2 regions of the Lactococcus sp. EKM203L genome follow, and region 2 is predicted to be linked to the other one. Evidence: predicted binding sites of a transcription regulator. Region 2 holds the regulator's gene; the other holds the start of a gene.
The links. Region 2 encodes NrdR, which represses ribonucleotide reductase genes. Its sites were predicted from a motif close to ACACNATATATNGTGT; they were not measured.
Positions count from the first base shown of each region.

Region 1 (7,459 bases), on a different contig from region 2:
ACCAAATTCGTCACTTGCAAGCTCTTCTAGAGAAGATTTAATTATTTTAGCAATTTCTTCTGAACTATGTTCACCCCACATAATCATGTGGAAACCAGTTTGACATCCAAAAGGTGAAAAGTCAATCATGCCATCAATTCTATCGCGAATTAAACTAGCCATGCTATGCTCAATAGTGTGTAAAGCGGCCATTCCAATGGCATTCGCATTAGGTTGAACAAAACGAACGTCAAAATTAGTGATAACATCGCCTTTAGGCCCAGTTTCGCTACCGATTAAGCGGACATAAGGGGCAAGTACTTTTGTGTGGTCTAATTGAAAAGATTCTACTTCAGCCATAAGATATAGGATACAAAACTCAGCTGATAAAAGTCAGCCTTATTAGTATCTCCTCCTTTATTTTAAATTCTAATTCTATTCTATCATTTTTTGAGCGAAATATTTTTTCATTTTAATTATAAAGTGGTAAAATGACTTTATAACGGTTTCAAAAGAAGCCTTATTGCTTAAAAAAGCAAGAAACATCATTGTCAAAAAGAGTGAGGAGGGGAAGTGAACATCAGAGAAGTTGAAAAGTCATCTTTCTCCATCATTGGAAAAGAAGGCTTAGGTAAAGCACAAGAAGCTGACATTTGGATTCCACCACTCTGGCAAGAAGCAACCAACGCTTTTGAGGAAATTATTCATTTGATTAAGCAGCCACTCACAATTTGGGGGGCCATGTCTGATGAATCAGGGCAATTTAAACCATGGAATAATGGTGGACTCTATCTGGCAGGTGTTGAAGTTGAAAATTCAGCGCAAAAGCCTGAAAATTGGACTAAATGGACACTTCCAGGCTTTCGTTATTTCGTTGTTGAAACAACAACTTATGAAATGAACAAGACTTATTCAGATATGTGGAATTATTTAACTCAAAATGATTTAAAAATTGTTGGAGCAGTACAAGAACATCAATCAATTTCAGCAGAAAATCCTGAAGAGTTAGAACTATGGTTTCCAATTGAAAGAATATAAAAGTCCAAATAGTTTCATTGATGACGAGTTGTTGTATTTCAAAAATTACTAAGGAGAAAAAATCATGACATTAACAGACACTTACACACTAAACAATGGCATTAAAATTCCAAAAGTTGGCTTTGGAACTTGGCAATCTGCGAGCGGAGAAGAAGCTTATAATGCGGTAAAAACAGCACTTGAAGCAGGATATCGTCATATTGATACAGCGGCAGTTTATAAAAATGAAGAATCAGTCGGTCAAGCAATTGCTGATTCAGGAATTCCCCGTGAGGAACTTTTCGTTACAACAAAACTTTGGGGTGTAGGAACAACAGAGGACGCTGCGAAAGCCTTGGATGAATCCTTGAAAAAATTGGGACTTGATTATGTTGATTTGTACCTCATTCATTGGCCAAATCCTAAAGCATTCCGCCCTGATTTTGAAACACGTAATCTTGCAGTTTGGAAAGCCATGGAAGCAGGCGTAAAAGCTGGTAAGATCCGTGCAATTGGTGTTTCAAACTTCCACCCACGTCACCTAAAACCATTGTTGAAATTTGCTGAAATTAAACCAGCAGTTAACCAAATTATGGTCAACCCAAGTGATCAACAAGAAGAAATTGTAAGTTTTAATGTTGACAACAATATCTTGACTGAGGCTTACAGCCCACTTGGAACAGGTAAAATCTTTGAAGTTCCAGAACTTGCAGACTTGGCAAGTAAATACAACAAGAGTATTGCTCAAGTGGTATTGCGTTGGTCTCTTCACAAAGGATATTTACCACTTCCTAAATCAGTAACCCCTGCAAGAATTAAAGAAAATGCAGAAATCTTTGATTTTGATTTAAGTATTGAAGATATTGCTTTTATTGACAGCCTTCATGGAAAAGCTGGTTTGGCTAAAAACCCTGATGAAGTTGATTTCTAAAGAATAATTATGAACATATTTTACTGACAGATTGTTTACATCTCTTAAAAGACAGCAGAGAATTTGGTCAGTAATTTAAAAAAGGTCTGTCAGTAAAATTTTGCTGACAGGCTTTTTAGATTTTTGCTATAATAAAGAAAAATGATCAAATATCAAGGAGAAATGATGAAAAAAGCACTTGTTTTAGTTGATTTTCAAAATGATTTTATTGATGGAAGTTTGGGCACAAAAGAGGCACAAGCCATTATCCCAAATGTCATTGAAAAACTCTCTCAATATTCTAAAGAAAATCGTCTAGCAACCCAAGACACCCATTTTGAAGATTATTTAACGACACAAGAAGGCAAAAATCTGCCAGTTATTCATTGTCAAAATGGTACTTTTGGTTGGGAAATTCGTAAAGAAGCTCAAGTTGGCTTTGCTAAAATTTTTGAAAAAACAACTTTTGGTTCCAGAACATTGGCAGAATTTATTCGAGATGAAAATTATGATGAAGTTGAACTTGTCGGAATTTGTACGGATATTTGTGTTGTTTCCAATGCCTTGTTAATCAAAGCCTATGCGCCAGAAGTAAAAATAAGTGTTGATGTTTCTTGCTGTGCTGGAGTTTCACCTGAAAAACATTTGGCAGCACTTGAAACAATGCGTTCTTGTCAAATAGAAATCACGAATGCCTAATTTTGCTAAAAAGTTACTGACAGGTCTGTCAGTAATTTCAACTTGACAAAATCCTTATGATAATTGATAATGGAGTGAGAAATAAGAAAAATTTTGAAGGTGAGTGCGAGGTATAAATTTGGATTATCATCAATTATTTTCCCGCTTGAACGAAAAACTTTCAGAAGAAAATTTGCAACTTCACTTACATTGTGTTGGTGGTTTCGTGCTTGAATATTATGGAATGAAGGCAACAGAGGATATAGATGCCTTTTATGAAAGTACCGAAAAAGTTGAAAAAATCATTCAAGAAATTGGTGAAGAATTTCATGTCGGAACCTCTAATGAACCTTGGTTGAGTCAAGCAGTCGGCGAAGTCATGTCTCATTCAAAAACAGATGAAACAATTATTTTTGTGGAAAGTCATTTGACTGTTGGTCTGTCATCACTCGAATCTATTCTTATCGATAAAATACAGGCTGGCCGAACCAAAGATGTTCCAGACATCGCAAAAATAATGAAAAAATTAAAAATTGAAAGCCCAGATCCTCTCTTAGAACGATTTAAACATACAGATGGTTCAGCAGACCCAGCGGTCATTTTAGAGGCTTTTAGTTTAGCTTATGGCGAAGAAGCCTTAAAAAATTATTTACGAAAAAATCCAAAAATACTGAGGTTATTGCAATGACGTGGATTGAATATCTCCTGAATGCTGCTCAAAAGTCTAAATGGAATTTAGAACTTTGGGTCCGTTATTTAAATAAAGTGATTCAACGGGACAAAATTTTACTTTCAAAAACAGATATTGACTATTTAATGAGTTCTGAAGAATTAACTTCTTTTCAACGCGTTTTTCTTGAACTCGCGCTTGAAAAAGAAACAACACCTTGGGAAATGACTGTTGGCATGTCTGAACCGACTCAATCGATTCATCTTCAGTCTGTTTTAAAAGAATTAAAAAAAGAATGAATTAACTTTCATTCTTTTTTTATTTTATAAATTACAATTTATTTAATACGAAGATATTGACCAATTAAAATGGTATCACTTGATAAATGATTCCAAGCCTTAATTGAAGCAATTGGGCTACCAGATTTTTGTGAAAGTCCCCAAAGTGTATCTCCTTTAACAACCTTATGGATAGAGGTATTTGAAGCTGCAGAAGAGTTAGAAGTTGAACTCGTAGAGGCTGAGCTTGAACCTGTTGAAGAACTTGAAGAACCGGCAGATTGTGAAACAATCAAGTTTTGTCCAATGAAAATTGTATCAGAATTCAAATGATTCCAACTCTTGAGTTGAGCAATCGTCGTTTTATATTTGACAGAGAGTCCCCAAAGCGTATCACCAGATTTAACCTTAATCGTCGTCTGTGAAGCTGGTTTGGCAGGAGTGACCGAAGTAGTAGGCGTTGTAGTTGCGGCAGAATTTCCTGAAGAAGTTGAACTATTTGTATTAGACGAAGAACTTGAAGTTGTCAATACAAGCTTTTGCCCAATATAGATGACTGTACTTTTAAGATTGTTTGCGCTTTGAATTTGAGCAACACTAATTCCATATTTTTGCGAAATTCCCCAAAGTGTATCGCCAGATTTAACTGTATAAGTGGTTGAGCTTGTATTTGAATTATTATTGGTATTTGTAGCTGTTGAACCCCCGGAATTAGAAGTACCAGCAGAAGAAGCACCGTCAAAACGAGTCAAATTATATTGAGAAATAATTCGATTCAGGGAAGCACCATAATTAGGGTCAGTTGCATATTTTCCTGTTAAGGCTGCGGTTGCAGCTTGATAGGTTGCCGCGTTTGCTCGCCAAGCTTTAGCATAATAAGGACCATTTCCAAAGTTTGTAGTTTTTAAAACATAAGCATTATCTTGGAAACTTTGATTAAAGGAAGGATAAACCCTAAATGGCATATCTTTTGTGACCCATTTACCATTGAGATATTCTTGAGTTTTAAAAACAACACTTTTTCCTTGATAAGTTCCTTGAATACCGAATAAATTATAATAGGGGGCACGAGAAAGTTGGCTTGAACCCCAGTTACTTTCCAAAATAGCTTGAGCAATCATAACTGAAGGATAAAGACCATTACTATCGGCAACTGGTTTTGCTGATGCAGCAATACTTTCAATAAAAGCTTCTGTCGAATTGGTTGCAGCCTGAACCATTGGGCTTGTTTGTTGGAGCAAAAGCTCATGAGTGGTCGTCAAAGTTCCTGCAATGAGAACAGCGCCAGCAAATTTGGTCGCTGGTTTATAAAAAGCCAGTGGTTTTTTGGCTTTCTTTTTTAAATGTCTATTTTTAACTTTAATACGAGAAACTGGCATAAATAATTCCTTTCCTGAAAATACAGAATAAAATAAGTACTACCCTATTTTACCACGGTTAATGGAAGAAAAAGATGACAATTATGTGGCGGTTTGTAAACGTTTTTTATTTAATGTTTTATATTGGCTAGAAAATGTGAGAATTTAGATAAAAAATCTGATTTAAGACGCAATGATTACATTTTAAATACAAAGAGATTATATTTTGCTTTGCGAAATTGAGAAAAGGGAATGAAAACAAGCAACACAAGATATTGTGTGTGTTTACATAATTTAACCTATATATTGTGTCATTTTCGAGAATTTGATAAAATAGATGATGTAATTGAAGAGGATGGTTAATATGAAAAGTGAAGTAAAATATCAAGATGTAACACTAGAAGAAATTAATGTGATAAAGCGTGACGGACGCTCAGTGAAATTTAACAGTGAGAAAATTTTTGATGCTTTGACTAAAGCGGCTAAAAAAGTCGAACTGACAGATATGTCGGTTCTTTCAGAACTTACTGACAGAGTAGTCAGTGAAATCTTTACTCGTTTTTCTGAAAATGTCAAAATTTATGAAATTCAATCGATTGTTGAGCAAGAACTCCTTGAGTCTGGTGAAACTCAATTGGCTGAAGAATATATCTCTTATCGTGCTAACCGTGATTTGGCCCGTACCAAAGCAACGGATATCAATTTCACGATTGAAAAATTAATTAATCGCGACCAAACTGTCGTTAATGAAAATGCCAATAAAGATTCTAACGTTTTCAATACTCAACGTGATTTGACAGCTGGTGCGGTTTCCAAAGCAATTGGTTTGAAACTTCTTCCGCCACATGTGGCAAACGCTCACCAAAAGGGTGATATTCATTATCATGACCTTGATTATAGTCCATTTACTACAATGGCTAACTGTTGTTTGATTGACTTTAAAAATATGTTTGAAAATGGTTTTAAACTTGGAAATGCGCAAGTAGATTCGCCAAAATCAATTCAAACAGCAACTGCGCAAGCCAGTCAAATCATCGCTAATGTGGCTAGTTCACAATATGGTGGTTGTTCATTTGACCGTGCCGATGAAGTATTGGCGCCTTACGCGAAATTAAATTATAAAAAACATTTAAAAGATGCACAAAAATGGATTGATGGTGCTGAAAAACAAGAAGCTTATGCTCGTGAAAAAACAGCCAAAGATATCTATGATGCAATGCAATCTTTAGAATATGAAATTAATACTTTGTTTACTTCAAATGGTCAAACGCCTTTTGTAACAGTTGGTTTTGGTCTTGGAGACGATTGGTATGCGCGTGAAATTCAAAAAGCAATTTTGAATGTCCGGATTGGTGGTTTAGGTTCAGAACACCGTACTGCCATTTTCCCTAAATTAATTTTCACACTCAAACGTGGACTTAACCTCGAAGTAGGGACACCAAACTATGACATCAAAGAACTTGCACTTGAATGTTCAACAAAACGGATGTACCCTGATATTTTGAGCTATGATAAAATTGTTGAATTAACAGGTTCATTTAAAGCTTCAATGGGTTGTCGTTCATTCTTGCAAGGCTGGAAAGATGAAAATGGGAATGACGTGACTGCTGGACGTAATAATCTTGGAGTTGTTACAGTTAACCTTCCACGTATTGCTCTTGAAGCCGCTGGAAATAAAGAAAAATTCTGGGAAATCTTCAATGAAAGAATTGAAATTGCTCATGATGCCCTTGCTTTTCGTGTTGAACGTGCTAAAGAAGCACAACCTAAAAATGCACCTATTCTCTTTATGAATGGTGCATTGGGACGCCTTGATGCCGAAGGTTCAGTTGATGAATTGTACAATAAAGAACGTGCAACTGTAAGTTTAGGTTACATTGGACTTTATGAAGTGGCGACTACTTTTTATGGCCCAACTTGGGAAAATAATCCTGAAGCTAAAGCTTTTACAATTGAAATTGTGAAACGAATGCATGAAGATTGTGAAGATTGGTCTAAAGCCTCTGGTTATCATTATTCTGTTTACTCAACACCGTCAGAAAGTTTAACTGACCGTTTCTGCCGAATGGATAAAGAAAAATTCGGTTCAGTTGCAGATATTACTGACAAAGATTACTATACTAATTCTTTCCACTATGATGTGCGTAAAAATCCAACTCCATTTGAAAAATTAGAGTTTGAAAAAGACTATCCTGTTTATGCCAATGGTGGATTCATTCATTACTGTGAATATCCTGTTCTTCAACAAAATCCGAAAGCTCTTGAAGCAGTCTGGGACTTTGCCTACGATCGTATTGGATATCTTGGAACAAATGCACCAATTGACCACTGCTATGCTTGTGGCTTTGAAGGAGATTTTGCGGCAACGGAACGTGGATTTAAATGTCCACAATGTGGCAATGATGATCCTAAAACCTGTGACGTTGTCAAAAGAACTTGTGGATATCTTGGAAATCCGCAAGCACGTCCAATGGTTCATGGTCGTCACAAAGAAATTTCATCACGTGTAAAACATATGAATGGTTCTGTCGGAGCTTTGAACGATGGAAATTTGATTGATTCAGTCGAA
Region 1 is NZ_JAALEQ010000002.1:220,323-227,781, reverse strand. Features, by position in the region: gene HFD15_RS04345 (S-ribosylhomocysteine lyase) at 1-339, opposite strand, end outside; gene HFD15_RS04340 (GyrI-like domain-containing protein) at 553-1,017, shown strand; gene HFD15_RS04335 (aldo/keto reductase) at 1,082-1,927, shown strand; gene HFD15_RS04330 (cysteine hydrolase family protein) at 2,093-2,605, shown strand; gene HFD15_RS04325 (DUF6036 family nucleotidyltransferase) at 2,724-3,272, shown strand; gene HFD15_RS04320 (hypothetical protein) at 3,269-3,553, shown strand; gene HFD15_RS04315 (LysM peptidoglycan-binding domain-containing protein) at 3,592-4,911, opposite strand; gene nrdD (anaerobic ribonucleoside-triphosphate reductase) at 5,255-7,459, shown strand, end outside.
Region 1: the regulator NrdR is predicted to act here: its motif matches at 5,156-5,171, upstream of nrdD (anaerobic ribonucleoside-triphosphate reductase).

Region 2 (7,459 bases):
GTAAGTTTTGTGCATGATGAATTTCTTTAATCATATCTGGGAGTTTATTCAGACGTTGTCCTGTCTTAGCAGATACATAAACGATTGGTGCATAATCAAGGAATTTGAACTTTGTCCGAATTTCTAATTCAAAGTTTTTCATTGTATCGTTATCTTTCTCAAGAGTATCCCATTTATTGACAACAATCAAAATTCCTTTACCAGCTTCGTGAGCAAATCCAGCGATACGCATATCATATTCGCGAATTCCTTCCTCAGCGTTAATCACCATCAAAACGATATCTGAACGGTCAATGGCACGCATGGCACGCATGACTGAGTATTTTTCAGTATTTTCGTAAATTTTTCCTGATTTACGCATTCCGGCGGTATCAATCATGACAAATTCTTGGTCTTCAGAATCGACAAAGTGTGTGTCAATCGCATCACGAGTTGTTCCTGCAATTGGACTTGCAATTACGCGGTCTTCGCCAAGAATAGCATTAATAAGAGATGATTTCCCAACGTTTGGGCGGCCAATCAAGCTGAACTTGATGACATTCTCATTTTCTTCTTCAATTTCATTAGGAAGATTTTGAACGATTGCATCAAGGACATCCCCTGTCCCAATCCCGTGAACGGCTGAAACAGGATAAGGATCGCCAAGTCCAAGTGAGTAGAAATCAAAGATTTCCATTCGACGTTCTGGGTTATCGACTTTATTGACAACAAGAATAACTGGTTTGTCTGTACGATAAAGAATATTAGCAACGGCTTCATCGGCATCTGTAATACCTGTTTCTCCGTCAACAACAGCGATGATAACATCTGCTTCGGTCATGGCAATTTCAGCTTGCGCACGAATTTCAGTCATGAAAGGTTCGTCTGAAAGTTCAATCCCACCTGTATCGATGATATTGAATTTACGGGTTAACCATTCTCCTGTGGCATAGATACGGTCACGAGTTACACCTGGAATGTCTTCGACAATTGAGATGCGTTCTCCTGCAATACGGTTGAATATCGTTGATTTTCCGACATTTGGACGGCCAACGATGGCTACTGTAGGTAAGCTCATATTTTTATTTCTTTCTTTGTTTACTTATTGGATAAAAAATTATAATAGTGAAGGAGGTTGTAATCCATAGACTATATAATTTTAGGCTTGGGTTTCGAGGTTCATTTTAGATAATTTCAATGCCAAACAGGCTAGTAAAAAATGGGGCTTGACTAAGACTTATCTTCATATTTTTAGCGAGTTGAGGTGTAACTTCCATGCGTTCAAATTGATTCGTAGAAAAATCAATTCCTGCAAGTGCTGTTTCCCAAAAATTTGCTGCTTCTAATTGATTTTTTAAAAGCTCCACATTCTTAAAATTACAGGCAGTAAAGAAGGTTTCTCTAGCTTCATTTTCTAAAAAGCGGACTGACTTTAAGGTAGAACCTGAAAAATTTGCATAAGTCATTAGATTTTCTGTAAACTGAAGGTCTTGTAAGTGACTTTCAGTAAAATCAGTTCCTAGCAATTTGCAGGATTTAAAGATTGAGCGATAAATGCCAATTTTATTGAAGTTTAAATTGGAAAAATCACATTTTTCAAAAAGGCAATCTGTAAATTCACTGATCGTATTGTCAGTAAATTCAAAGGTTGTGTTTTTGAAAGAACAGCCTGAAAAAATAGTTCTTTGATTGATTGTCAAAGTTTTATCTATAAATTCTGCTTGATAAATTTCTCCATCAATAAAATCTTGACTTGTGGCTACTTGATAGGTGGCTGGAAGTTTCGGTTCTAAGATTTTCTTTAATTTCACAGTAATTTTTTCGCCTTTAAATTTTCTGTTGAAGCTGAAATTTCTGGTTGGCCCCACTGGTCAACAATCCGTTCAGACCATTTGTTTAAGCGTCTATTTCCAGCATATTCTTCTTGAACTTGGTCATATTTTTCAATGGTTTCAGACGTTTGCTCAACATATTTTTCTTTAAAAGCTGTTGCTTCCAAAGGAAGACGTGGTTTTACTTTGTTCAAACGTGCGGCTTTACCGAGTGCAATGCCAAAAATAGGATAAGTATAATCTGGCAAGTTCAAGACTTTAGAAATTTCTGAGGATTGGTCTCGAATTAAGCCAACCATCACCCCGTTGTAGCCTAAAGATTCCGCTGCAAGAAGCGCATTTTGCCCAGCTGTTGCGGCATCAACTGATGTAATCAATAAGCTTTCAATTCCTTGCGGTTGGAAATTGCCTTGATGCAATTCGACTGCCTTTTGAGCACGATTTAAATCGCCAACAAAAACTAAATATGTTGCACAATTTTTGATTGATTTTTGTGGTTGAAATTCATAAATCGCATCTTTTTGAGCTTGTGATTCTACAACAATCACAGAATATGATTGGAAATTTTTCCATGTTGATGCCATTTGAGCAGCTTTTAAGATTTTTTCCAAATCTTTAGGCTCAATTGCTTCTTCTGTAAAATTTCTGACCGAAGTGTGATTCATCATTAAATCAATCGTTTCATTTGTTTCAGTCATGACGTCTATTCGTCCCCTCTAATCGCATTTCTTCTGCCAAATATTTCACGCGTTCCATAACACGTTTTGCTGGCCAAATTTCATCAGCTCGCTTGGTTTCGGCTAAATGCTGCTCTAATTCTTCCATTCTTAAATTTGAAGTGAAGAAAGTCGGGAGATTTTCTTGCATGCGATGTTGTAAAATGACTTGTAAAATACTGTCACGAACCCAAGCGTTGTTTTGCTCTGCCCCAATATCATCCAAAACTAAAACTTGGCTGGCTTTTATTTCATTGACCCAGACTTTGGCATTGTCAAAATCTAAATCAGAAATGAAAGTGGGATAATGAAGTAAAGTTGTTGAAATTCCTTTTTTGGCTAATTCGTTTGCCATTGCCGCAAGCATGAAAGATTTCCCAACACCAAAATCTCCATAAAGATAAAGTCCTTTTTTCTTGGGAAAATTAGTAATAAAATCAACTAGGGCTTGGTATGGTTTGATTCTTTGAACATCATCAAGGGCAATATCTGCCAAAGTGACTTGTTTTAAATCTTTTGGAAGTCCAATAATATTCACACGTCGCAAAAGGTTTTGAGCTGCTTGTTGCTGCGCCAATTCATTTGTCGTTTGATATGAAACATCAGCATAGCCGTGATTCATGATTAAAACAGGTTCATAACCATCAGCTGCCCGTTTTTCACCTTTTTCAAATTTTTCATGCTCACGAACGTATTCATAAAACTTGGAGTAAGAGCGTTGAATTTCGTCAGAAGTCATTTGATGTTGGGCAATAAAAGCTTGCACATCAGCATTTTTTAATACTTCTGCGACTAATTTTTCAAAATTTTCACGGATGTCTTGACGTTTTCCTAAGATGTCTCCGATAGATTCCATTAATTTTGCTCTCCTTTCAGTTTTTTGAGAGAGTCAAGCCTTATTTTCTCAAGTTTTGCAAGTTCTTCTTGGCTTGTCTTATTTTCATAATCTGGATTTGACCATTTTGGTGCTTCTTTTTTGATTTTCATTGGTCGTTTTTCAGCTCCAGTTTTTGCTTTAGCAGCAGCTAATTCTTCTCGTTCCAAAATTCGTTTTACCGCTGTTTCAGCTGTAAATACTTCATTTCTCATCCAGTCGTTGGCTAATGCATTTACAAAATTTGGATTTAACGACGCATTTTTTTGCTGTACTAAAACATAGTGAATCAAAATATTTTGGACTTCTGCTGGCAAATTTTGGCGACTTAAATTAGTTAAAAGCTTATGTTCTTCCGAACTGACAAAGCCTCCAGCTTGCGCTTTTATCTGTCGGATGAAATTATCTGGTTCATGAGATTTACTGATGACAATCAAATCGGCAAATGCTTTAGGAAAAGCTGAAAGTGCTGGTTGCGGTTGGCTAGCTCCTGAAAGACTTCTCATCAAATTATTCATGTTCAAAGTTTTATCAGCATTGGCTGTTTTTTCTGCTTGCTTGAATAATTCGTACCAATTCAGTTCAAATTTTTCTGCTAGTGAATAGAGCGTTAAGGAGTCTTGATTTTCATTGTTTAAATGATAGCCTTGACGTTCCATAATACTTTTAAAGGCCCCCATATCAAAACGTTCATTTGTATTTGAAGGGTTTTGTTGAGCTTGTGAGTCAAAACTAACTTTATAAACTTCATGAAATTTCTTGGAAACTTCTCTTCCTTTTGGTTCCATTCTTTTAGCTAAAGCAGCTACTCGGTTTTCACCAATTCTTGAAATCAAAAGTTGTCTATAAAAATCATCTGCAAGGAAATTTTCAAAATTTAGCGGACTTTTTACTTCAAAATAAAGACTGGTATGATCATCATAAACACGAACTAATGATAAGCCAGATAATTTATCTAATGCTTCAATAAAAGGATTGAGGCCGAGATTTAGATATTCCAAAAAGTGAGAAATTCTTCCAGTAGAGAAGCTTAGCATTAACTGATAAAGCGCAAAGGCATCCGTGCCAATGATTGGTAAATAGAGCAGACGAAAAGCCTCAGCGTCAAAGCTGGTCTTTCCTCGATTAAGCATTGTAAATGAATCTCCCGCTCTCATTTTTTTCCTCACTTTTTAATGTTCCTTATTCAGTCACTTTTTACTGACGGATTTATTTTTTGGTAATATTTTTAAGGAGCTCTTCTAATTCACTGACATCTTTGAATGAACGATAGACGCTGGCAAATCTGATATAGGTGATATCATCCAATTCAGCTAATTCTTGCATCACAAATTCACCAATAACATCTGATTCAACTTCATTACTGTCTAGTTGACGAATTTTTCTTTCAACATTTGCAACTGTTGTTTCAATATCTTCACTTGATACTGGGCGTTTGTATGCTGAACGAACTAAACCACGAACAATTTTTTCACGATTAAAGGGTTCACGTTTGTCATCTTTTTTGATGACTAAAAGGGGCATTTCTTCGATACGTTCAAAGGTTGTGAAGCGAAAACCACATGATTCACAAACACGACGACGGCGAATAGCATCTTCGGCTTGTCTTGAATCAACAACTTTTGATTCTTCAGAAGAACACTTTGGACATCTCATTTTATTCTCCTTAATAGATAATAAATTCTTATTAATTTTACTGACAGAAAATTGGTTTAGACTTTCTTATTCTGTCAGTAATTTTTTTCATTAGTTTTAATGACAGAAAGCAACTTATTTACTTCTTAGGCAAAAATTTTGCTTCTAATCTATAAATTACTTGACCTTTTTGTGAGAATTTTTGCTCATACTCGGTCATTACATTTTGAGGCGCAAATTCTTCGTCTTGGTGTAAATCTAACCAAACTTTTTTAAGTTCCATGCCATAGTTAGCTAAAGAAACTAAAGAATATTCAAACAATCCACGATTGTCAGTTTTGAAATGAATTTCACCTTCAGGACGTAAAATCTTTTCATAAGTTGCAAGAAAAGATTTATAAGTCAAACGACGTTTTTCATGACGTCCTTTTGGCCAAGGGTCAGAAAAGTTCAAATAGACTTGGTCAATTTCACCATCAGCAAAATATTCACTCAAAGCAGCTCCATCAACAAGCATCATTTGTACGTTTGGCAAATCTGCTTCAATTGCTTTATCTAAAGCATAAGATAAAACTGATAATTGCATATCAATTGCAATGTAATTTATTTCTGGATGAAGAGCTGCCATTCCTGTGATGAAAGCTCCTTTTCCACAACCCACTTCAATATGAATCGGATGATCATTTCCAAAACGTTCTGACCAACGTCCTTTAAAGTCCGCTGGATTTTCAACTACGATATGTGCGTTTTCAGCAAGCATTTCGCCTGCCCCTTTACGATTTCTGACGCGCATTTTTACCTCAATTTTTTAATTTTTGATAGAAAATCAGCAAAAGTGATCTTCTATTTCTTTATTTTTATTATTCAATTATAAGCCAAAAAATAGGAAGGTCCAAACCCTAGCCTATTTTTACTAAAATAATTCACAAAATTTACGAAGTCCCAAGATTTCTTGATTCACTTCTTTCATTTTTCCTCTAGAAAGATATTCAGAGATTTGGCGAAGAAAAGAAAGTTTTCCATACCAAGCCACTTTATCCATAATATCTGAACGAGGTCTAACACCAGATGTCATCAACCACAAAGACCAGTTATTTGGTTTAATATAATGTGATAAAACATGTGCCATATCAACCATTGAATCTGATAAAAAGACGGTATCCCAATCTACTAAATAAATTTTTCCTGAATTATCATCTACTAACCAATTTTTATGATTGACATCGCCATGAACGACTACGACCTCTTCATTTTTGATTTCGGGAACTTGTTGACGCATTTCTTCAATGATTCCTGACAAAAAATGATTTGTTCGTAAAGCCTCAGTATTTTGGACACAATCCTCTAATAATTGTTCAGGAAGAATAATTTGACTTCCCAACTTCTTATAAGATTCAACCAATTTTTTTGAGTCATGCAAATGTGCTAAAATATGATTAATTTGGCGGTCTTCCATATCCTCAGGACTTAGTGTATGACCGTCAATCCAAGGTTGAGCAGATAAGGTATCGCCTTCAGCCGTACGTTTTGTCCATAAGACTTTTGGCGTGATTCCCTCAAGATAAATACTCGGCAAAAATGGACTGCCGTTTTTTTTAATAAAAACGCGTTCCTGATCACTTTTCCCAAAAAATGCATTGCCAGAGCCACCTTTAACAGGCGTCATATCCCAATCGGCTTTCATCATCCTTATCTCCTCCTTTCCTTTAAAAATCTATTAATCATTATTTGAACCATTTACTTTATTCCTCAAACTTATGCGTTTGGATAGTGAATTAAAATAGTTTGAGTCAAAATGTCAGCATATTGATATGACTCAGTTGTTTTAGGACCACGAGCCGGAATATTTTCAATAATGAAATGTGTTGCATAGGCTTCAATCAAGTTCACTTTATGACGATTTTCGCGTTTACGACCAAATTGTGAAGTAATTTCAATCGTTTCACCCAAGTGTGCTTGAACTTTTTCACGAATGTCAACGATTTTTCCTATTTCTTGATTTTGGTTATCCATTTTTTCCTCCAAATAAGACGTAAAAGTCGGATTTCTCCGAACGCTTACCTTATAAATCTAATTTTATCCTTGATTATATCTCTCTTTTTTGATTAAAAGAATCAAATTTTATAATGTATTCTTTATCGTTCATTTTTATTAATAAAGAGAATTAGACAATTACTCATATTATAACACGAATTAGTCAAAAAAATCTAGTCGCCATATCGGTTATCAATACTTGCGAATTTATTATGCTCTTTAATAAAGAGTAATTCAACTGTTCCACGGCTTCCTGAACGGTTTTTTTCAATAATAACTTCAACTTTATTATCTTCCAGAATCTCTTCACCGTCTTCATCTTCACCAGTTCCACGTTCATAATAGTCATCTCGATAAAGAAATGCGACAATATCGGCATCTTGCTCGAT
Region 2 is NZ_JAALEQ010000003.1:367,951-375,409, forward strand. Features, by position in the region: gene der (ribosome biogenesis GTPase Der) at 1-1,057, opposite strand, end outside; gene HFD15_RS07560 (pentapeptide repeat-containing protein) at 1,164-1,790, opposite strand; gene HFD15_RS07565 (NADPH-dependent oxidoreductase) at 1,787-2,509, opposite strand; gene dnaI (primosomal protein DnaI) at 2,502-3,383, opposite strand; gene HFD15_RS07575 (replication initiation and membrane attachment family protein) at 3,383-4,558, opposite strand; gene nrdR (transcriptional regulator NrdR) at 4,611-5,057, opposite strand; gene trmB (tRNA (guanosine(46)-N7)-methyltransferase TrmB) at 5,176-5,829, opposite strand; gene HFD15_RS07590 (phosphotransferase family protein) at 5,950-6,723, opposite strand; gene HFD15_RS07595 (Veg family protein) at 6,792-7,049, opposite strand; gene dnaB (replicative DNA helicase) at 7,244-7,459, opposite strand, start outside.